DNA from 3 places in the Bacillus sp. LH1 genome. Region 1 is predicted to be linked to each of the others. Evidence: a T-box and tRNA genes for the amino acid it is inferred to sense, from the RefSeq annotation. Region 1 holds a T-box; the other regions hold tRNA genes.

Region 1 (3,242 bases):
GTAACGGTTGACCGTATTCCATTAAAATGTAGTTTGTAATATCAACTACGTTGCTAATTGGACGAATGCCAGCTGCCATAAGACGAGTTTGCATCCACATTGGTGATGGACCAATCTTTACGTTTTTAACCATTTTTGCAATGTATAATGGGTTTTCTTCTTTCGCTTCTACACTTACAGAAATATAATCAGAAGTTTTTTCTGCTGTTTCTTGTAAGTCGATAGCTGGAAGTTTTACTTCGCGGCCATAAATAGCAGCTACTTCGTAAGCAACACCTAACATGTTTAAGCAATCTGCACGGTTTGGTGTTAAGCCAAGCTCAAGTACTTCATCGTGTAAGTTTAAAATTTCAAGTGCATCTGCACCAACTTCAGCGTCACTTGGGAAGATGAAGATACCATCTGCGTATTCTTTTGAAACTAACTTTCCATCAATACCAAGCTCTTGAAGAGCACAAACCATACCGTGAGAAGCTTCACCGCGTAGTTTTGCTTTTTTGATTTTGAAGTTACCAGGAAGTACAGCTCCAACTTTTGCAACTGGTACTTTTAAACCTTTTGCAATGTTAGCAGCTCCACAAATAATTTGAACTGGCTCTTCTTCACCGATATCGATTAAGCATTTGCTTAATTTATCAGCTTCTGGGTGTTTTTCACATTCTAATACGTGACCAACTACAACACCTTTTACACCTTTATTTAATACTTCAACGCCTTCTACTTCAATACCACTTTTCGTGATTTTGTCTGCTAGTTCTTGTGCTGTTACATCTTTAATATCTACATACTCTTGTAACCAACGATATGATACGAACATACTTATCCTCTCCTTCCCTTACGCTCGTTTGAATTGTTGTAAGAAACGTACATCATTTGTATAGAAATGACGAATGTCATCTACTCCGTATTTCAACATTGCGATACGCTCTGCGCCCATACCGAATGCGAAACCTTGATATTCTTTTGAATCATAACCAGCCATTTCAAGTACGTTCGGGTGAACCATACCTGCGCCTAGAATTTCAATCCAGCCAGTTCCTTTACAAGTGCCGCAACCTTTGCCATGACACATCATACAAGAAATATCCATCTCTACAGATGGCTCTGTGAATGGGAAGAAACTTGGACGAAGACGGATTTCACGATCTTCACCGAACATCTTTTTCACGAATACTTGCAGTGTACCTTTTAAGTCACTCATACGAATGTTTTTATCAATTACAAGACCTTCAATTTGCATGAACTGATGTGAATGCGTCGCATCGTCGTCATCACGGCGATACACTTTACCAGGACAAATAATTTTAATTGGGCCTTTTTCTTTATTATTTTCCATCGTACGTGCTTGCACAGAAGATGTATGTGTACGTAGTAACGTTTCTTCTGTGATGTAGAATGTATCTTGCATATCACGCGCTGGGTGATCTTTCGGTAAGTTTAGTGCTTCGAAGTTGTAGTAGTCTTTTTCTACTTCTGTTCCTTCAGCTACTTCATAACCCATACCGATGAATACATCTTCAATTTGCTCAACAACAGCCGTTAACGGATGGTGACAACCTGTTTCAACAGGACGACCTGGCAATGTAACATCAATTGTTTCAGTAGCTAATTTCGCTTCAATTACTGCTTTTTCTAAGTTACTAATTTTGTCGTCTAGACGCGTTTGAATCGCTTCACGTACTTCATTTACTAATGCTCCCATACGTGGACGCTCTTCTGCTGATAATTTTCCCATGCCGCGTAATACTTCTGTAATTGGACCTTTTTTTCCTAAATACGCTACGCGTACGTCGTTTAAGCCTTTCAGCTCTTTCGCTTCTTCAATAAGCTCTAACGCTTTTTGCTTTAGCTCTTTTAAACGTGCTTCCATTTTGGAACCCTCCTAATTTTAAAAATAAAAAAACCTCGCTCCCAAAAAGGGACGAGGTAAATTCGCGGTACCACCCTAAATTGACAGAACATGTCTGCCCACTCATTAGTTATAACGATCAATTCTGACCGGAACGCCTTTACATATACATGGTCCTGGCGTCAACTCCAGAGGTGAATTCACTTTCGTCTACCATAAGAATGCTTTCAGTCTACGACATTCTCTCCCTATATGGCGATTTTGTAAGCTACTCTTCTCTATCAACGTTTTTCGTTATTTAACTTTTAATATAATGTACTTCAACTTATTATAAGAAGTTTTTTATTTGTTCGCAACCGGGCTTTGCAAATAATACGTTAAAATCCCTGCTGCAACCGCAACATTTAATGATTCTGCCCCGCCGTAAATCGGAATATACAAGTTTTGATCCGTTTTTGCAAGAATTTCTTGGCGTACGCCATTTCCTTCATTTCCTACAATTAATGCAAAACTGCCAGCCGGCGTTACTTCACCATACGGAACTCCATTTTCAAGAGCTGTTCCATATACAGGAACGTTATTTTCTTTTAACTTGTCTACCCATTCTTCTAAGTTCCCTTTTACAATTGGTAAGTGGAAAATAGAGCCTTGTGTAGAGCGGAGTACTTTACTATTGTAAACATCAACACAACCTTCTCCAAGCACAACGGCGTGAATACCAGCTGCATCAGCTGTACGAATAATTGTTCCTAAATTACCTGGGTCTTGCAGGCCATCTAATAAAAGGAATTTCCCATCAGTAAGAGCTACTTCTTTCTCATGCTTCTCACAAACAGCAAATACACCTTGCGTCGTTTCTGTTTCACGAAGTATTTTTACAATCGCCTCAGGTACGATGTACATTTCCACATCATTAACTGTCCAATCTTTCGGAAGGTCTGTCTGATCTGAAACGATAAGTTCTGTTACAATTCCTGTCTTCAAAGCTTCCTCGACTAAGTGGAATCCTTCTACAAAAAATAAACCTTTTTTATCGCGTTCTTTTTTCGTTTGCAGCTTTTTCCACTGCTTTACACGCGGATTTTGTACTGAATCAATGTTTTTCATAATATGTATTTCCCTCTCTTCTTGTCTTATCATTATAGCCTATTTTTCATACATATTTACATAAAAAAGAACAAAAACTAACGTCAGTTTCAATTCTGAAGAAGAGGTGAAAGCAATGAGTTTTAATTTACGCGGTGCCGTATTAGCGAATGTATCTGGAAATTCACAAGATCAATTACAAGAAACAATCGTCGATGCAATTCAAAGCGGTGAAGAAAAAATGCTTCCAGGTCTTGGCGTTTTATTTGAAGTCATTTGGAAAAACGCTGATGAAAATGAAAAGCAC
Region 2 (3,242 bases), 1.7 Mb from region 1:
CACCATTCTTAATTAATGGGCTATAGCCAAGCGGTAAGGCAACGGACTTTGACTCCGTCATGCGCTGGTTCGAATCCAGCTAGCCCAGCCATTAAGAGCCATTAGCTCAGTTGGTAGAGCATCTGACTTTTAATCAGAGGGTCGAAGGTTCGAGTCCTTCATGGCTCACCATTTTAATGAAATATGCGGGTGTGGCGGAATTGGCAGACGCACTAGACTTAGGATCTAGCGCCTTTGGCGTGGGGGTTCGACTCCCTTCACCCGCACTTTTAATAAAATAACTCATACATGTCTTGCGGAAGTAGTTCAGTGGTAGAATACAACCTTGCCAAGGTTGGGGTCGCGGGTTCGAATCCCGTCTTCCGCTCCAATTTTCAATATGACATGCCGGGGTGGCGGAACAGGCAGACGCACAGGACTTAAAATCCTGCGGTGGGTGACCACCGTGCGGGTTCGACCCCCGCCCTCGGCACCATATGCGCCCGTAGCTCAATTGGATAGAGCGTTTGACTACGGATCAAGAGGTTAGGGGTTCGACTCCTCTCGGGCGCGCTTTTATTAACGGGAAGTGGCTCAGCTTGGTAGAGCACCTGGTTTGGGACCAGGGGGTCGCAGGTTCAAATCCTGTCTTCCCGATATTCCCAAAAAACATGGGGCCTTAGCTCAGCTGGGAGAGCGCCTGCCTTGCACGCAGGAGGTCAGCGGTTCGATCCCGCTAGGCTCCACTTTATTTAATATATGTCTCGGAGGTATACCCAAGTTCGGCTGAAGGGATCGGTCTTGAAAACCGACAGGCGGTGAGAATCGCGCGGGGGTTCGAATCCCTCTACCTCCTCCATTTTTTCTTTAATGGCTTAGACATATAATAATAAAATATTTATTTTTTCCTTCATGGAGGTATACCCAAGTTCGGCTGAAGGGATCGGTCTTGAAAACCGACAGGCGGCGAGAGTCGCGCGGGGGTTCGAATCCCTCTACCTCCTCCATTTTTAAAACTTTATATTGTCGCGGGGTGGAGCAGCACGGTAGCTCGTCGGGCTCATAACCCGAAGGTCGCAGGTTCAAATCCTGTCCCCGCAACCAAATGGTCCCGTGGTGTAGTGGTTAACATGCCTGCCTGTCACGCAGGAGATCGCCGGTTCGACCCCGGTCGGGACCGCCATTTATGTTGGCTCGGTAGCTCAGTCGGTAGAGCAGAGGACTGAAAATCCTCGTGTCGGCGGTTCGATTCCGTCCCGAGCCACCATTTTTTTTATGCCGGCTTAGCTCAATTGGTAGAGCAACTGACTTGTAATCAGTAGGTTGGGGGTTCAAGTCCTCTAGCCGGCATCATTTAGGGGCATAGTTTAAAGGTAGAACTGAGGTCTCCAAAACCTCCAGTGTGGGTTCGATTCCTACTGCCCCTGTAAAGTATATGGGCCTATAGCTCAGCTGGTTAGAGCGCACGCCTGATAAGCGTGAGGTCGATGGTTCGAGTCCATTTAGGCCCACCATATATTATTCCGCAGTAGCTCAGTGGTAGAGCTATCGGCTGTTAACCGATCGGTCGTAGGTTCGAGTCCTACCTGCGGAGCCATGGCCCGTTGGTCAAGTGGTTAAGACACCGCCCTTTCACGGCGGTAACACGGGTTCGAATCCCGTACGGGTCATACCAAAAAGAGTCAGCATTATGCTGGCTCTTTTTTATTTTGTTAATCCTTTTTATTACGTTACTTTCCAGAAATAAATAAAGGAATTTTGGAAAAGCTATGGTATGTATAAAAAGGAGGAAATCATAATGACACGAGTGAGAGACTTAATGAGTACCCATATTGTACATTGTACACCGCTAGACAATGTATATGAGGCAGCTGTAAAAATGAAGGAAGAATCGATTGGATTAATTCCTGTTGTTGAAAATGAGCAAGTTGTTGGGCTTGTTACTGATCGTGATTTAGTCGTTCGAGGGATTGCTGAAAAACATCCTGGATCTAATAAGATTACAAATGTAATGACAACAAATATTATCTCAGTTTCTCCAAATGATTCTATTGAAAAAGCTACAGAGCTAATGGCACAGCATCAAATTAGACGATTACCAGTAGTTGATAGTGGTCAACTTATTGGCATGTTAGCACTAGGAGATTTAGCTATAAGGGAATCAGCAGATGATCAAGCTGGATTTGCCTTGAGCGAAATCTCAGAGCGTACAGAGTAAATTGAAACTTTCATTAACCGAGAGTTTAATGGTCACTCATAAAGAGCTAAATTATATATAAATTTCAGATACATTATTCTAGTATATATGGATTAAACTAATATGTTAGCGTGATGTATCTGAGACATTATATAATAAGTATGTGGTTAATAATTTCGACATTTTTTTAAAATTTGTTATTCTTAATTTTTAATAAGAGAAAAGATGATATACTGATAGATATAAGTATTATGAGAGATTTTGAATATAACAATATTAATTTTTAGTGGTGCGATAATAAATTAATATTTCCTACATAGATGAAAAGGGAAGGGGAATTATATGAAGGCTGTACAGGGCGATCCAAATTGGAATTTGGTTACAGATACATATATAGAACCAAATAATTTCGCTGAATTATTTTCTTTGCTTGTACCTTGTCACCCAAAAGGTGAGGGGAAAGAACGAACTATATTAGTATGGAAAGAGAAAGAATTTTATAAAGAAGAAAATTTAGCGGCATTTATCGTATATGGCATGAATAAAGCAAAGAAATTACCGCAGTTTCATAAAGATGAAATTCCAACTTTAGTGCGTATTCTTCGCTTATGCCAAGAGATTGGTTGGTATGAAGAGGCAAATGATTTTATGATAGCGCAAGGATTAGCTGAGTTTGTTCATACTTCATTGGAATATGAAACATGGGATCTTTTGACGCAATCAGTTGCTTTAAATTATTTAATTATTAAATATCGTATAGGTGAATTGACAGATAGGGATATTGAAATTTGGGATAGAGTTAAATTTAATGAGAAGTGTATAACCGATTGTAAACATTTATTATCTCATAAAGAAGTATTGGAATTTACATTCTTTTATATGTGCAAGAGAGCGAAATCATTATCAAAAGAGCAATTAAATAGTGATATGATGAGTTTAGCAATGTATTGTAATACTTTTGTATATGATTTGTATACACATGATTTATTACGGAAATATCGTAAGTGTACAGATTTCCTATCATATTATGGACCTAGTCAGGCAGTTTTAGCATGTCAAAGAGCTG
Region 3 (3,242 bases), 300 kb from region 1:
ACTTTTGTTGGTGATGGAGAGAATGGTACCGCATGGCTTAAGTCCATTGCTTCCCCTTCTGCTTTTGCTTCATTAACATCTACTAATACGAATTCTTCAGCTACACCTTGGTTGATCATTGAGTAAGCGTAACTACAACCTACAGCTCCTGTTCCTACTAATACTACACGATTGATACCTTTTTTCATGGTAATTTCCCCTCTCTATTGTTCACATATATTTTTTTATGATTGTTTAAGTAATTAATTAAAATACTAATTTAATGTTGTTTAACTTCTTTACATTCATATTGTAGCACGTATTATTGTGAAAAAGTTCACAAATTATGACCTATTTGTGAACTTTTTCACATAGAGTGTAAAGTTATTGGAATAGGTGTGGAATCCATTTCAATGGAGGCGTTTTCTTTAGATTGTGAAAGGGATTTTCTTGTGGTTTTTGTCGGTAAGTGAAATTATACCAGCGATTTTTAGAATATATCGACCGTAACTCCAAATATATCAGCGATTATTAAAATTTATCGATCGTAACTCAAATTATATCAGCGATTTTTGCAATATATCGACTTACCGACAAAACTCGACAATACTGACAACATAAAAAAGCTGTCTTCAGTAGATCACAGCTATTGAGAGAAAGCAGCTTCTTCTATATATTATTTATTTTCCACAGTAGCTCCCAGATGCATTTTCATCGGTTTCTCCAAGTGTAGGAGGCTACAGCCATACAGCTGGGGTAAAAGTTCAAGTTGAAGTTAATTCCTTCATATTCATACAGGTCCAAATAATTAACATGATTGTATTTACGGCTCTCTATGTACCCAACTGCAACAGCGAATACTTCATATTTCTTCTATTGCATAAAAAAGCAGACTATCCAAAGTCCATTTTTATACAACAAAAAAGAGATAGCAGATTATGCTATCTCTTTTAGTATGACCCGTACGGGATTCGAACCCGTGTTACCGCCGTGAAAGGGCGGTGTCTTAACCACTTGACCAACGGGCCAGTTCTGGCAGAGAAGAAGGGATTCGAACCCTCGCACCGCGTTCGCGATCTACTCCCTTAGCAGGGGAGCCCCTTGAGCCACTTGGGTACTTCTCTATAAATATGGCTCCGCAGGTAGGACTCGAACCTACGACCGATCGGTTAACAGCCGATAGCTCTACCACTGAGCTACTGCGGAACAATTATGGTGGGCCTAAATGGACTCGAACCATCGACCTCACGCTTATCAGGCGTGCGCTCTAACCAGCTGAGCTATAGGCCCATAATTGAAAAGCGGGTGAAGAGAATCGAACTCTCGACCAGAGCTTGGAAGGCTCTTGTTTTACCACTAAACTACACCCGCATTAAATTGTAAATGGTGAGCCATGAAGGACTCGAACCTTCGACCCTCTGATTAAAAGTCAGATGCTCTACCAACTGAGCTAATGGCTCATTTTGAAAGTGGTGCCGACTAGAGGACTTGAACCCCCAACCTACTGATTACAAGTCAGTTGCTCTACCAATTGAGCTAAGTCGGCTTGCGTTTTCAAAATGGTGGCTCGGGACGGAATCGAACCGCCGACACGAGGATTTTCAGTCCTCTGCTCTACCGAGCCTTTATGTAAAAATGGCGGTCCCGACCTGGGTCGAACCGGCGATCTCCTGCGTGACAGGCAGGCATGTTAACCACTACACCACGGGACCATTTGGTTGCGGGGACAGGATTTGAACCTGCGACCTTCGGGTTATGAGCCCGACGAGCTACCGTGCTGCTCCACCCCGCGATGATAAAATATTTACTTTAGAAAAAATGGAGGAGGTAGAGGGATTCGAACCCCCGCGCGACTCTCGCCGCCTGTCGGTTTTCAAGACCGATCCCTTCAGCCGAACTTGGGTATACCTCCGAGATATATACGTCTAATGGTGGACCTTGTAGGACTCGAACCTACGACCGGACGGTTATGAGCCGTCTGCTCTAACCAGCTGAGCTAAAGGTCCTTTATGGTAGCGGCGGAGGGGATCGAACCCCCGACCTCACGGGTATGAACCGTACGCTCTAGCCAGCTGAGCTACACCGCCATAAATGATATTAATATAAGTGGAGCCTAGCGGGATCGAACCGCTGACCTCCTGCGTGCAAGGCAGGCGCTCTCCCAGCTGAGCTAAGGCCCCATGTTTTTTAGGAATATCGGGAAGACAGGATTTGAACCTGCGACCCCCTGGTCCCAAACCAGGTGCTCTACCAAGCTGAGCCACTTCCCGTTAATAAAAGCGCGCCCGAGAGGAGTCGAACCCCTAACCTCTTGATCCGTAGTCAAACGCTCTATCCAATTGAGCTACGGGCGCATATGGTGCCGAGGGCGGGGGTCGAACCCGCACGGTGGTCACCCACCGCAGGATTTTAAGTCCTGTGCGTCTGCCTGTTCCGCCACCCCGGCATGTCATATTGAAAATTGGAGCGGAAGACGGGATTCGAACCCGCGACCCCAACCTTGGCAAGGTTGTATTCTACCACTGAACTACTTCCGCAAGACATGTATGAGTTATTTAATTAAAAGTGCGGGTGAAGGGAGTCGAACCCCCACGCCAAAGGCGCCAGATCCTAAGTCTGGTGCGTCTGCCAATTCCGCCACACCCGCATATTAATTTATTTAAGAAAAATGGGGCGACTGATGGGAATCGAACCCACGAATGCCGGAGCCACAATCCGGTGCGTTAACCACTTCGCCACAACCGCCATGATTTCTGGTGCCGACTAGAGGACTTGAACCCCCAACCTACTGATTACAAGTCAGTTGCTCTACCAATTGAGCTAAGTCGGCTAAATGGTGGAGGATGACGGGATCGAACCGCCGACCCCCTGCTTGTAAGGCAGGTGCTCTCCCAGCTGAGCTAATCCTCCATTTGCCTGGCAACGTCCTACTCTCACAGGGACAAGGTCCCAACTACCATCGGCGCTAGAGAGCTTAACTTCCGTGTTCGGTATGGGAACGGGTGTGACCTCTCTGCCATCATTACCAGACTGTATTCATTTAAGACAAGAATTATTATAACTCATTTACTTTCGAAAGTCAACAAGTTTTTTATATTCTTTCAAAACTAGATAACATTGCTTCATATTATATGGTTAAGTCCTCGATCTATTAGTATTCGTCAGCTCCACATGTCACCATGCTTCCACCTCGAACCTATCAACCTGATCATCTTTCAGGGATCTTACTAGCTTACGCTATGGGAAATCTCATCTTGAGGGGG

Evidence for each region. The T-box of region 1 lies ahead of pheS (phenylalanine--tRNA ligase subunit alpha). A T-box ahead of a tRNA ligase gene usually reads a tRNA of that ligase, here a tRNA-Phe.
Region 2: it encodes a tRNA-Phe, which carries the amino acid that the T-box ahead of pheS (phenylalanine--tRNA ligase subunit alpha) is inferred to sense. The anticodon was not compared.
Region 3: it encodes a tRNA-Phe, which carries the amino acid that the T-box ahead of pheS (phenylalanine--tRNA ligase subunit alpha) is inferred to sense. The anticodon was not compared.

The regions. Positions count from the first base shown of each region.
Region 1 is NZ_CM175007.1:4,467,463-4,470,704, forward strand. Features, by position in the region: gene pheT (phenylalanine--tRNA ligase subunit beta) at 1-817, opposite strand, end outside; gene pheS (phenylalanine--tRNA ligase subunit alpha) at 836-1,870, opposite strand; T-box leader at 1,915-2,143, opposite strand; gene ACX9TM_RS23110 (TrmH family RNA methyltransferase) at 2,192-2,989, opposite strand; gene sspI (small acid-soluble spore protein SspI) at 3,072-3,242, shown strand, end outside.
Region 2 is NZ_CM175007.1:749,518-752,759, forward strand. Features, by position in the region: tRNA gene ACX9TM_RS03760 (tRNA-Tyr) at 1-5, shown strand, start outside; tRNA gene ACX9TM_RS03765 (tRNA-Gln) at 17-91, shown strand; tRNA gene ACX9TM_RS03770 (tRNA-Lys) at 96-171, shown strand; tRNA gene ACX9TM_RS03775 (tRNA-Leu) at 186-266, shown strand; tRNA gene ACX9TM_RS03780 (tRNA-Gly) at 296-370, shown strand; tRNA gene ACX9TM_RS03785 (tRNA-Leu) at 387-475, shown strand; tRNA gene ACX9TM_RS03790 (tRNA-Arg) at 479-552, shown strand; tRNA gene ACX9TM_RS03795 (tRNA-Pro) at 563-636, shown strand; tRNA gene ACX9TM_RS03800 (tRNA-Ala) at 653-725, shown strand; tRNA gene ACX9TM_RS03805 (tRNA-Ser) at 746-838, shown strand; tRNA gene ACX9TM_RS03810 (tRNA-Ser) at 894-986, shown strand; tRNA gene ACX9TM_RS03815 (tRNA-Met) at 1,007-1,083, shown strand; tRNA gene ACX9TM_RS03820 (tRNA-Asp) at 1,087-1,162, shown strand; tRNA gene ACX9TM_RS03825 (tRNA-Phe) at 1,171-1,246, shown strand; tRNA gene ACX9TM_RS03830 (tRNA-Thr) at 1,257-1,329, shown strand; tRNA gene ACX9TM_RS03835 (tRNA-Trp) at 1,336-1,406, shown strand; tRNA gene ACX9TM_RS03840 (tRNA-Ile) at 1,417-1,493, shown strand; tRNA gene ACX9TM_RS03845 (tRNA-Asn) at 1,502-1,576, shown strand; tRNA gene ACX9TM_RS03850 (tRNA-Glu) at 1,578-1,649, shown strand; gene ACX9TM_RS03855 (CBS domain-containing protein) at 1,778-2,197, shown strand; gene ACX9TM_RS03860 (DUF3965 domain-containing protein) at 2,519-3,242, shown strand, end outside.
Region 3 is NZ_CM175007.1:4,769,713-4,772,954, forward strand. Features, by position in the region: gene ACX9TM_RS24680 (L-lactate dehydrogenase) at 1-188, opposite strand, end outside; tRNA gene ACX9TM_RS24685 (tRNA-Glu) at 936-1,007, opposite strand; tRNA gene ACX9TM_RS24690 (tRNA-Ser) at 1,013-1,103, opposite strand; tRNA gene ACX9TM_RS24695 (tRNA-Asn) at 1,111-1,185, opposite strand; tRNA gene ACX9TM_RS24700 (tRNA-Ile) at 1,193-1,269, opposite strand; tRNA gene ACX9TM_RS24705 (tRNA-Gly) at 1,280-1,350, opposite strand; tRNA gene ACX9TM_RS24710 (tRNA-Lys) at 1,364-1,439, opposite strand; tRNA gene ACX9TM_RS24715 (tRNA-Thr) at 1,450-1,525, opposite strand; tRNA gene ACX9TM_RS24720 (tRNA-Phe) at 1,540-1,603, opposite strand; tRNA gene ACX9TM_RS24725 (tRNA-Asp) at 1,616-1,691, opposite strand; tRNA gene ACX9TM_RS24730 (tRNA-Met) at 1,695-1,771, opposite strand; tRNA gene ACX9TM_RS24735 (tRNA-Ser) at 1,799-1,891, opposite strand; tRNA gene ACX9TM_RS24740 (tRNA-Ile) at 1,909-1,985, opposite strand; tRNA gene ACX9TM_RS24745 (tRNA-Met) at 1,990-2,066, opposite strand; tRNA gene ACX9TM_RS24750 (tRNA-Ala) at 2,087-2,159, opposite strand; tRNA gene ACX9TM_RS24755 (tRNA-Pro) at 2,176-2,249, opposite strand; tRNA gene ACX9TM_RS24760 (tRNA-Arg) at 2,260-2,333, opposite strand; tRNA gene ACX9TM_RS24765 (tRNA-Leu) at 2,337-2,425, opposite strand; tRNA gene ACX9TM_RS24770 (tRNA-Gly) at 2,442-2,516, opposite strand; tRNA gene ACX9TM_RS24775 (tRNA-Leu) at 2,546-2,626, opposite strand; tRNA gene ACX9TM_RS24780 (tRNA-His) at 2,649-2,724, opposite strand; tRNA gene ACX9TM_RS24785 (tRNA-Thr) at 2,734-2,809, opposite strand; tRNA gene ACX9TM_RS24790 (tRNA-Val) at 2,814-2,889, opposite strand; rRNA gene rrf (5S ribosomal RNA) at 2,894-3,009, opposite strand; rRNA gene ACX9TM_RS24800 (23S ribosomal RNA) at 3,111-3,242, opposite strand, start outside.